2 regions of the Ruegeria sp. AM9 genome follow, and region 1 is predicted to be linked to the other one. Evidence: riboswitches for the same ligand, from Rfam matches in the RefSeq annotation. Region 1 holds a riboswitch; the other holds the start of a gene.
What was found. A riboswitch is a leader RNA that binds a small molecule or an ion and turns the genes downstream of it on or off. The one in region 1 is predicted to bind thiamine pyrophosphate.
Positions count from the first base shown of each region.

Region 1 (5,483 bases):
GCCGGGTGCCATAACGGGTCCGGACCTCGGACATCGCCTTGAAGAGAAAGGGATTGAACATATGGGAAAAGTAATCGGGATTGACCTCGGAACCACCAACTCGTGTGTGGCCATCATGGACGGCTCGCAGCCGAAGGTCATCGAAAACGCCGAAGGGGCGCGGACCACGCCCTCGATCGTCGCCTTCACCGAAGATGAGCGTCTGGTCGGTCAGCCTGCAAAACGTCAGGCGGTCACCAACCCCGACAACACGATCTTTGGCGTCAAGCGTCTGATCGGTCGTCGTGTGGATGATGCAGAAGTCGAAAAAGACAAGAAAATGGTGCCGTACGCCATCGTCGATGGCGGCAACGGCGACGCCTGGGTCGAAGCCCGCGGCGAAAAGTACTCCCCAAGCCAGATCTCGGCCTTCACTCTGGGCAAGATGAAGGAAACCGCCGAGAGCTATCTGGGTGAGGAAGTCACGCAGGCGGTTATCACCGTTCCGGCCTACTTCAACGACGCACAGCGTCAGGCCACCAAAGACGCCGGTAAGATCGCCGGTCTGGAAGTGCTGCGGATCATCAACGAACCGACAGCTGCCGCTCTGGCCTATGGTCTGGACAAGGAAGAGACCCAAACCATCGCGGTTTATGACCTTGGTGGCGGTACCTTCGACGTGACCATTCTGGAAATCGACGACGGCCTGTTCGAGGTCAAATCGACCAACGGCGACACCTTCCTGGGTGGTGAAGACTTTGACATGCGCATCGTCAACTACCTGGCGGACGAGTTCAAAAAGGAACACGGCGTCGACCTGTCTGCCGACAAGATGGCTCTGCAGCGTCTGAAAGAAGCCGCCGAGAAAGCCAAGATCGAACTCAGCTCGACCTCGCAGACCGAAATCAACCAGCCGTTCATCTCGATGGGTTCGAACGGTCAGCCGCTGCACATGGTCATGAAACTGACCCGTGCCAAGCTGGAATCGCTGGTGTCGGACCTGATCAAGAAGTCGATGAAGCCCTGCCAGGCTGCTCTGAAAGACGCCGGTCTGTCGGCGGGTGACATTGACGAGGTTGTTCTGGTCGGTGGTATGACCCGGATGCCGAAAGTCATCGAAGAGGTCACCAAGTTCTTCGGCAAAGAGCCGCACAAGGGTGTGAACCCGGACGAAGTGGTCGCCATGGGCGCCGCCATTCAGGCCGGTGTTCTGCAGGGCGACGTCAAAGACGTGGTTCTGCTGGACGTGACCCCGCTGTCGCTGGGTATCGAAACGCTGGGTGGCGTGTTCACCCGCCTGATCGACCGCAACACCACGATCCCGACGAAAAAGTCTCAGGTTTTCTCGACCGCCGAAGACAACCAGAACGCCGTGACCATCCGCGTGTTCCAGGGTGAGCGTGAAATGGCTGCGGACAACAAGATTCTGGGTCAGTTCAACCTCGAAGACATCCCGCCCGCGCCGCGCGGTATGCCTCAGATCGAGGTGACCTTCGACATCGACGCCAACGGTATTGTCTCGGTTTCGGCCAAGGACAAAGGCACCGGCAAAGAGCAGAAGATCACCATCCAGGCCTCGGGTGGTCTGTCGGATGACGATATCGAAAAGATGGTCAAGGACGCCGAAGAGAACGCGGAAGCCGACAAGGAACGCCGCGAGCTGGTCGACGCCAAGAACCAGGCGGAAAGCCTGATCCACTCGACCGAGAAGTCGATGGAAGAGCACGCCGACAAGGTCGACCCGACCACCATCGAAGCTATCGAGCTGGCGATTGCCGCGCTGAAGGACGAGCTGGAAACCGAAAATGCCGACAAGATCAAGTCGGGCATCCAGAACGTCACCGAAGCCGCGATGAAGCTGGGCGAAGCCATCTACAAGGCGCAAGCCGATGAGGCCGAGGATGAGCCCGCGGCGGCGGATGCCGCTCCGGCTGGTGATGACGACATTGTCGACGCCGAGTTCGAAGACCTGGACGAAGACAAGCGTAACTAACGGGTAACCGGGCCAATGCGGGCCGGTCCGGTTGCCGGGCCGGCCCGATTACGTTGAGGCAGAAGGAAACACTGATGTCAAAACGCGACTACTACGATGTGCTCGGCGTGTCCAAGGGCGCATCGGCGGACGAGATCAAGAAGGGCTTTCGCACGAAAGCCAAGGAATTGCATCCCGACCGCAACAAGGACAACCCGGACGCCGAGGCCCAGTTCAAGGAAGCGAACGAAGCCTATGACGTGCTGCGCGATGCCGACAAAAAGGCCGCTTATGACCGTTTTGGCCATGCTGCCTTTGAAAACGGCATGGGCGGTGGCGGAGGTCGTCCCGGTGGCGGCTTTGGTCAGGGCGATTTTTCCAGCGCGTTCTCGGATGTGTTCGACGATCTGTTTGGCGATTTCATGGGTGGCCAGCGCGGTGGCGCCGGTGGCGGCCGTCGTGCCGCGCGCGGGTCCGACCTGCGCTATAACCTGCGTGTGACGCTGGAAGAGGCGTTCTCGGGCCTGCAGAAAACCATCAGCGTGCCTGCGGCCGTGGCCTGTTCGGCCTGTGACGGTTCGGGTGCCGAAGGCGGCGTGGAGCCGACCACCTGCCCGACCTGTTCAGGCATGGGCAAGGTCCGCGCGCAGCAGGGATTTTTCACCGTCGAACGCAGTTGTCCTACCTGTTCGGGTCTGGGCCAGATCATCAAGAACCCCTGTAAATCCTGCGGTGGCGCAGGCCGCGTGGAAAAAGAACGCGCCCTGTCCGTGAACATCCCTGCCGGTGTCGAAACCGGCACCCGTATCCGTTTAGCAGGCGAGGGTGAGGCCGGGATGCGCGGTGGCCCTCCGGGTGATCTGTATATCTTTGTCGAAGTGTCCGATCACAAACTGTTCGAGCGCGATAGTGTAAACCTCTATTGCCGCGTGCCGGTCAGCATGGCCAAAGCCGCGCTGGGCGGATCGATCGAAGTGCCCACCATCGACGGTGGGCGCGGTCGCGTGCAGATACCGGCCGGCAGCCAATCGGGCCGTCAGATGCGTCTGCGCGGCAAGGGTATGCCTGCCCTGCGCGGTGGCGGTGTTGGTGACATGTTCATCGAACTGGCCGTGGAAACACCGGTCAACCTGACCAGCCGCCAGAAAGAACTTCTGAAAGAGTTCGATGATCTGGGTGAAGATAACCATCCGGAATCAAATAGCTTTTTCTCATCCGTCAAGTCCTTCTGGGACGGGATGAAAGGCTGATACAACAAAACAGGCCGCACCGATTGGGGCGGCCTTTCGCTTAAGGGGGCTCTGCCCCCGCCGCCCTTTGGGCGACTCCCCCGGGATATTTATAGACAGATGAAGCAGGGGATCCGGACTTCATCTGTCTGAAAATATCCCGGAGCGCGAGGCAGAGCCTCGCTAAATTCCTTCAATTCATTGCGCGCGTATAGGTTGGTCTTATTTACCTGCCGGATGTGGTCTTACGATCCGAAGATTGCCGCTTGATTTTCTCCCCCTTGCCTGAGATTGTCCGCCCAACCGTTGGGGTGCCCCGATCAAGGGGCTGAGAGGCGTGAATGCGCTAACCCATCGAACCTGATCCGGGCAATACCGGCGTAGGGAACGGTCGTATACACTACAGACGTTTTCCATGCTGCGTTGCCCATTGATGATGGAGCAACGATATGGCGCATATTGCCCTGACTATTGCGGGCTCGGACAGTGGCGGCGGGGCCGGGATACAGGCGGATCTCAAGGCGATGTCCGCATTGGGCGTATACGGCGCCAGCGTGATCACGGCGGTGACGGCGCAGAATACCCGGGCCGTGACAGCGGTGCATGGGATTCCGCTGGATGTGGTGTCCGCCCAGATCGAGGCGGTTCTGACCGATCTGGACGTCGGTGCGATCAAGATCGGGATGCTGGCGACACCAGAGATCATACAGACGGTTGCGGACTCTATTGCCCGGTTTGATGGCCCGGTTGTGCTGGACCCGGTGATGATTGCCAAATCCGGGGATGCATTGCTGGCGCAGGACGCGGTGCAGACCTTGCGCGATATTCTTGTACCACAAGCTACGTTGCTGACCCCGAACCTGCCCGAGGCCGCCTGTTTGTTGGAGAGTGCCGAGGCCGAAACGTCTGACCAGATGGTTGCGCAAGGGCTGGCCTTGTGCGGGCTGGGTGCAGGTTCGGTGCTGATGAAAGGGGGACATGGCCGCGGGGATGTCTGCCGTGACATGCTGGTCGATGCCGCTGGTCTGGTGGCCGAGTTCACCGCCCCCCGACGCGAGACGCGAAACACGCATGGTACAGGGTGCACCTTGTCGTCGTCGGTTGCGGCGGGGCTGGCTCGGGGGCTTGGCCTGATTGATGCCGCTGCGCAGGCGCATGACTACCTGCAGGGGGCGATCGCCCGGGCGGACGGTTTGATGATCGGGCAGGGGCACGGGCCGGTGCATCACTTCCACCGGGTCTGGCCCGCGTGACGGTCTGGTCGGTCATAGGGTCCGGGGTGGCCGGATTGGCAGTGGCCAGCGAGCTTGTCTCGCGGGGCGCCAAGGTTCAGGTTTTTGATCCCGCAGGCCCTCCGGGTCCGCATGGGTGTTCCTGGTGGGCGGGCGGCATGCTGGCCCCGTGGTGTGAGTATGAAAACGCCGAGGAACCTGTGCTGCGGTTGGGGCAAGCTGCATTGGATTGGTGGGCGGCGCGCACGCCAGTGGAGCGGCAGGGAACGCTGGTTGTGGCCAACCCGCGCGATCTGCCTGATCTGCGCCGGTTTGCCCGCCGGACTGAGGGGTACAGCGAGGTCACTCAACCCGAAATCGCTCAATTAGAGCCTGATTTGCACGGATTCGCCAAGGGTCTTCATTTCACGAATGAAGCCCATCTGGACCCACGCCGGGCCTTGCGGGACCTTCATGGGCAACTGCTGGACCAGGGCGTCGAATTCCACCGCAAACTTGCCCCTTCACGGCTTGAAAATGCAATTGACTGCCGGGGTTTGCACGCCCGCGAGGTGCTGCATGATCTGCGCGGCGTGAAGGGTGAGATGCTGGTGATCCGCTGCCCGGACGTGACCCTGACCCGGCCCGTGCGTCTGCTGCACCCGAGGATGCCGCTTTACATCGTGCCGCGCGGGGACGGCGTCTACATGCTGGGCGCGACGATGATCGAAAGCGAGGACAGCAGCCGCATCACCGCGCGGTCGATGCTGGAACTGCTCAGCGCCGCTTATGCGCTGAACCCTGCTTTTGGTGAGGCCGAAGTGTTGGAGATTGGCGTCGATCTGCGCCCGGCCTTTCCCGACAACCTGCCGCGTATTCGACGGCTGGGGCGCACGATCTATGCCAATGGCCTCTATCGCCACGGCTATCTGCTGGCCCCGGCGCTGGCGCAGGGCGTGGCGGATCTGGCGCTGGACAACAAACATTCGGAGATGGTCGATGAAGATCGTGCTTAATGGCGAACCGCGCGAAGTGCGGGCTGAAACTCTTACGGAGCTGCTGGTCGAATGCGGATTCTCGGGGCGGGTGGCA
Region 1 covers NZ_JBQFWY010000003.1:139,875-145,357, forward strand. The annotation lists gene dnaK (molecular chaperone DnaK) at 62-1,972, shown strand; gene dnaJ (molecular chaperone DnaJ) at 2,047-3,201, shown strand; TPP riboswitch at 3,478-3,584, shown strand; gene thiD (bifunctional hydroxymethylpyrimidine kinase/phosphomethylpyrimidine kinase) at 3,630-4,433, shown strand; gene ACR0DO_RS07910 (FAD-dependent oxidoreductase) at 4,430-5,407, shown strand; gene thiS (sulfur carrier protein ThiS) at 5,391-5,483, shown strand, end outside.

Region 2 (5,483 bases), on a different contig from region 1:
ACTTTTTCATCTATAACACGCTGCCGGGCACAACCAGCGCCGCAGGTGAAAAGGCCAAGTTCCTGAAAGAGATCATTCTGGGCGAGGCCGCTGTCGAGGAAATCTCGGTTCCCTTCGCGTTCGAACTGCTGTCGCACATGAAAGGCGGCCCTTCGGTCGAGGTTCTGCTGGACCTGGCCCTGGGCGATGACGCTGCGATTGCGGGTCAGGCTGCCGACGTGCTGAAGTCGCAGGTTTTCCTGTATGACGCCGACACCGACCGGTTGAAGGCCGCGTTCGAGGCCGGCAATGCGGTGGCGAAGGACATTCTGGAAAGCTATGCCAAGGCCGAGTTCTTCACCAAGCTTCCTGATCTGGACGAAGAAGTAAAAGTCGTGACCTACATCGCCGGTGAAGGTGATATTTCGACAGACCTGATGTCGCCGGGCGCCGAGGCGCATTCGCGTTCTGACCGAGAGTTGCATGGCCAGTGTTTCAGCACTCCGGAAGCCCAGGCCGAGATTCGCGCATTGCGTGAAGCGCATCCTGATGCCCGCGTGATGATGATCTCGGAAAAAGGCACCATGGGCGTGGGGTCGTCGCGCATGTCAGGGATCAACAACGTGGCGCTGTGGACCGGCAAGCAGGCCAGCCCTTACGTGCCTTTCGTCAACATCGCGCCGGTCGTGGCAGGCACCAATGGTATCTCTCCGATCTTCCAGACCACCGTTGGCGTGACCGGTGGTATCGGCATCGACCTGAAGAACTGGGTCAAGAAGGTTGACGAAGACGGCAACGCGATCCTGAACAATGACGGCAACCCGATCCTGGAAGAGGCCTATTCGGTGGCAACCGGCACGGTTCTGAAGATCAACACCAAAGACCACAAGCTGCTGAGCGAAGATGGCGAAGAGCTGGCCGATGTGTCCGCGTCGTTCACGCCGCAGAAAGTGGAGTTCATGAAGGCGGGCGGGTCTTACGCCGTTGTCTTCGGCAAGAAGCTGCAGACATTTGCGGCCGAAACGCTGGGCGTCGAAGCTCCCTTGGTCTTTGCCCCGTCGAAGGAAATCAGCCACGAAGGCCAGGGCCTGACTGCGGTCGAGAAGATCTTTAACAAGAACGCGGTCGGCACCACGCCGGGCAAGACCTTGCACGCCGGTTCGGATGTGCGCGTCAAGGTAAATATCGTTGGCTCGCAGGATACCACCGGCCTGATGACCATGCAGGAACTTGAGGCGATGGCGGCAACGGTCGTGGCGCCCAGCGTTGATGGCGCCTATCAGTCGGGCTGCCACACCGCATCGGTCTGGGATACCAAGGCACAGGCCAACACGCCGCGCCTGATGAAGTTCATGAACGATTTCGGCCTTGTCACCGGTCGTGATCCGAAAGGCGTCTATCACGCGATGACCGACGTGATCCACAAGGTGCTGAACGATATCACCGTGGATGACTGGTCGGTCATCATCGGCGGCGACAGCCACACCCGCATGTCGAAAGGCGTGGCCTTCGGGGCTGACTCGGGCACCGTGGCACTGGCGCTGGCCACCGGCGAAGCCTCGATGCCGATCCCGGAATCGGTCAAGGTGACCTTCAAGGGCAACATGGCCGAGCACATGGACTTCCGCGATGTGGTGCACGCCACCCAGGCGCAGATGCTGGAACAGCATGGCGACAACGTGTTCCAGGGCCGCGTGATCGAGGTGCATATCGGCACGCTGCTGGCGGATCAGGCCTTTACCTTTACCGACTGGACCGCCGAGATGAAGGCCAAAGCCTCGGTCTGTATTTCGAACGACGACACGCTGATCGGTTCGCTGGAACTGGCCAAATCGCGCATCCAGATCATGATCGACAAGGGTATGGAGCATGAAAACGGCATGCTGCAAAAGCTGATCAACATCGCGGACGCCCGCATTGCCGAGATCAAGTCGGGTGAAAATCCGGCTCTGCGCCCCGATGACAACGCCAAATACTTCGCCGAAGTTGTCGTCGATCTGGATCAGATCGTCGAGCCGATGATCGCCGACCCGGACGTCAACAACGCCGATGTTTCCAAGCGCTACACCCACGACACGATCCGCCCGATCTCTTACTACAATGCAGAAAAGCAGGTGGATCTGGGCTTTGTCGGCTCGTGCATGGTGCACAAGGGCGACATCAAGATCGTCGCGCAGATGCTGAAGAACCTGGAAAAGGAAACCGGCAAGGTCGAATTCAAGGCGCCGCTGGTTGTAGCAGCCCCGACCTACAACATCATCGACGAGTTGAAGGCCGAGGGCGACTGGGAAGTGCTCGAGAAATACTCGGGCTTCGAGTTCGATGACCTGTTCCCGAAAACGCAGGCGCGCACCGAGTATGAGAACATTCTCTATCTCGAGCGTCCCGGCTGTAACCTCTGCATGGGCAACCAGGAGAAAGCCGCCAAGGGTGACACGGTTCTGGCCACCTCGACCCGCCTGTTCCAGGGCCGCGTCGTGGCAGATGCACCGGACAAGAAAGGCGAAAGCCTGCTGGCCTCGACCCCGGTTGTCGTGCTGTCGGCCATCCTGGGCCGAACGCCGAAGATCGAAGAGTACAAGGCGGCGGTCGAAGGCATCGACCTGACCAAGTTCGCCCCGCCCGTGGTGCCGGAAAACACCAAATCAGCGCATTTCTAAGACCAGTCAGGCCGGTTCATCACGAACCGGCCTGAACGTTTTCCGACAGCGGATTTCCTGATCCCGCCCGCTTGACCACGGTGATGTAAAAACACGAACCGGGCGGGTGAAATAGGTGAAACCCAACCAACAGGCGGGTTGTCTTTTGGTCGGTTCCCGCCTAGTCAGAGCCTCACCTCGGGGTGCGTGGCGCGACCACGCTGAGATGCCATTGGCGAACCCGTTGAACCTGAACCGGCTAGAACCGGCGGAGGGAAAGGTGACGGTTTCATCCATCCTTGCCCTCTCGCCGCAATGGAGGATGACATGAAACATCTGATGATTGCTGCGGGACTCCTGAGCGCAACCACGGCCATTGCGGCCGATAAACCTCAGCTGACCGTGTATACCTATGACAGTTTTGTCTCGGACTGGGGCCCCGGCCCACAGGTGAAAGAGGCGTTTGAGGCCGTCTGTGACTGCGAGCTGAACCTTGTCGGCGTCGAGGACGGCGCGGCGCTGTTGTCGCGCATCCGGCTTGAGGGTGAGAACTCGGACGCTGACGTTGTGCTGGGGCTGGATACCAACCTGATCAATGCGGCCAAGGAAACCGGCCTGTTTGCGCCCAGCTCGGTCAGCGCTGAATACACGCTGCCGATCGAGTGGACGGATGAGGTGTTCGCGCCCTATGACTGGGGCTATTTCGCCTTTGTCCATAACGCCGATGCTGCGGCGCCCGCGAATTTCCGTGAACTGGCCGAGGGTGACACCAAGATCATCATTCAGGACCCACGCTCCTCGACCCCCGGTCTGGGGCTGCTTTTGTGGGTGCAGGCGGCATATGGCGATGAGGCGGCAGATGTCTGGACCGGTCTGGCCGACAATATAGTGACCGTGACCAAGGGCTGGTCCGAGGCGTATGGCCTGTTTCTGGAAGGTGAGGCCGACATGGTTCTCAGCTACACTACATCGCCTGCCTATCACCTGATCGCCGAGGAAGACGCCAGCAAAGCGGCGGCTGCTTTTGACGAAGGTCACTATATGCAGGTCGAGGTCGCGGCAAAGCTGACCGGGACCGATCAGCCGGAGCTGGCGGATCAGTTCCTGAACTTCATGGTTTCGGACGCGTTCCAGCAGATCATTCCGACCACCAACTGGATGTATCCGGCGGTGACTCCGGCAGCAGGGCTGCCCGACGGATTCGACACGCTGATTCAGCCGGAAAAATCCCTGCTGTATTCTCCGGATGAGGCCGCCGCTGTGCGGGATCAGGCGCTTGCGGAATGGCTGAGCGCGCTCAGCCAGTAAGCCCCTGGCCGGGCGTTGGCGCGGCGGCTTTGGTGGCCGCGCTGATTCTGGGGACCCTTGCCGCTGTTGCCCTGCGAGCCGAGGCAGCGGGCGGCTTCGGCCCGGCGGATTGGGCTGCGCTGCGGTTCACACTTGTTCAGGCGGTATTGTCGGCCCTGTTCAGCGCGGCGCTGGCAGTGCCGGTGGCGCGGGCGCTGGCCCGGCGCCGGTTTCCGGGGCGGCGGGTGCTGATCGCGCTGTTGGGCGCGCCGTTTATTCTGCCGGTCATCGTGGCGATCCTCGGTCTGTTGCAGGTCTTTGGCCGCGCGGGTTGGATTTCGGATATTTTGGGAGTTTTCGGCCTGCCGCCGATGCGGATTTACGGGTTGCACGGCGTTGTGCTGGCGCATGTGTTCTTCAACCTGCCTTTGGCTACTCGGCTGATCTTGCAGGCGTGGCAGGAAATCCCCGCTGAACGCTTTCGTCTGGCCGCGCAGTTGGGCTGTGACGGCATGGCGATGTTCCGCCTGATCGAGCTGCCGATGCTGAGGCGCATCCTGCCCGGCGTGCTGGCGGTGATCTTTGCCATCTGTCTGACCAGTTTTGCCGTCGCCCTGACCTTGGGTGGGGGACCGCGGGCAACAATGATCGAACTCGCGATTTATCAGGCCTTTACCTATGATTTCGACCTTGGCCGGGCGGCATTGCTGTCGGCGTTGCAACTGGCCCTGACCGCAGCGGCTGCGCTGGCGGCCCTGAAGTTTTCGCGCGGCGACGGGTTCGGAGCAGGTCTGGACCGGGCCATCCGCCGCTGGGATGGCGGTGCGCCAATACTTGATGCGTTTTGGATTCTGGCCGCAGCGGCGTTTCTGCTGCTGCCTTTGGCGGCGGTGGTGATTTCGGGGCTCTCTGGGCTGTTCGAGATGCCTGCGCTGGTGTTCCGCGCCGCGCTGACCTCGGTATTGGTGGCGGCGGCCAGCACGGCGGTTCTATTGATGCTGGCCTTGCCCATGGCCACGGCCGTTGCGACCGGGCGGTACGGTATTGTTGAACTCAGCGGTATTCTGGGACTGGCGGCGTCGCCCTTGGTGATCGGCACCGGCCTGTTCATCCTGATCCGCCCGGTGGCCAATCCCACCGCACTGGCGTTGCCGGTCACGGCGCTGGTAAATGCGGTTATGGCGCTGCCGTTCGCCCTGCGTATTCTGGTGCCCGCCGCGCGGGACGTGGTCACCCGGCATGGGCGGCTGGCACTGTCACTGGATATGGACAAGAAGACGTTCCTCACCCGAATTCTGCTGCCCCGAATGCGCCCGCAAATCGGTTTTGCCGCAGGCCTTGCCGCCGCGTTGTCGATGGGCGATCTCGGTGTCATTGCGTTGTTCGCCGATCCGCAGATCGCGACCTTGCCGCTGCAGATTTACCGGTTGATGGGGGCTTACCAGATGCAGGCGGCGGCGGGGGCGGCGTTGTTGCTTTTGGTGCTGTCGATGGGGGCATTCTGGCTTTTGGATCGCGGAGGGCGATTACATGCTGAAACTTGACGGTTGCGTCATTGAAAACGGCGGTTTCGCCCTG
Region 2 covers NZ_JBQFWY010000026.1:437-5,919, forward strand. The annotation lists gene ACR0DO_RS19235 (bifunctional aconitate hydratase 2/2-methylisocitrate dehydratase) at 1-2,639, shown strand, start outside; TPP riboswitch at 2,808-2,913, shown strand; gene thiB (thiamine ABC transporter substrate binding subunit) at 2,946-3,926, shown strand; gene ACR0DO_RS19245 (thiamine/thiamine pyrophosphate ABC transporter permease ThiP) at 3,902-5,449, shown strand; gene ACR0DO_RS19250 (thiamine ABC transporter ATP-binding protein) at 5,436-5,483, shown strand, end outside.
Region 2: linked by a shared signal. The riboswitch ahead of thiB (thiamine ABC transporter substrate binding subunit) and the one ahead of thiD (bifunctional hydroxymethylpyrimidine kinase/phosphomethylpyrimidine kinase) in region 1 are both predicted to bind thiamine pyrophosphate.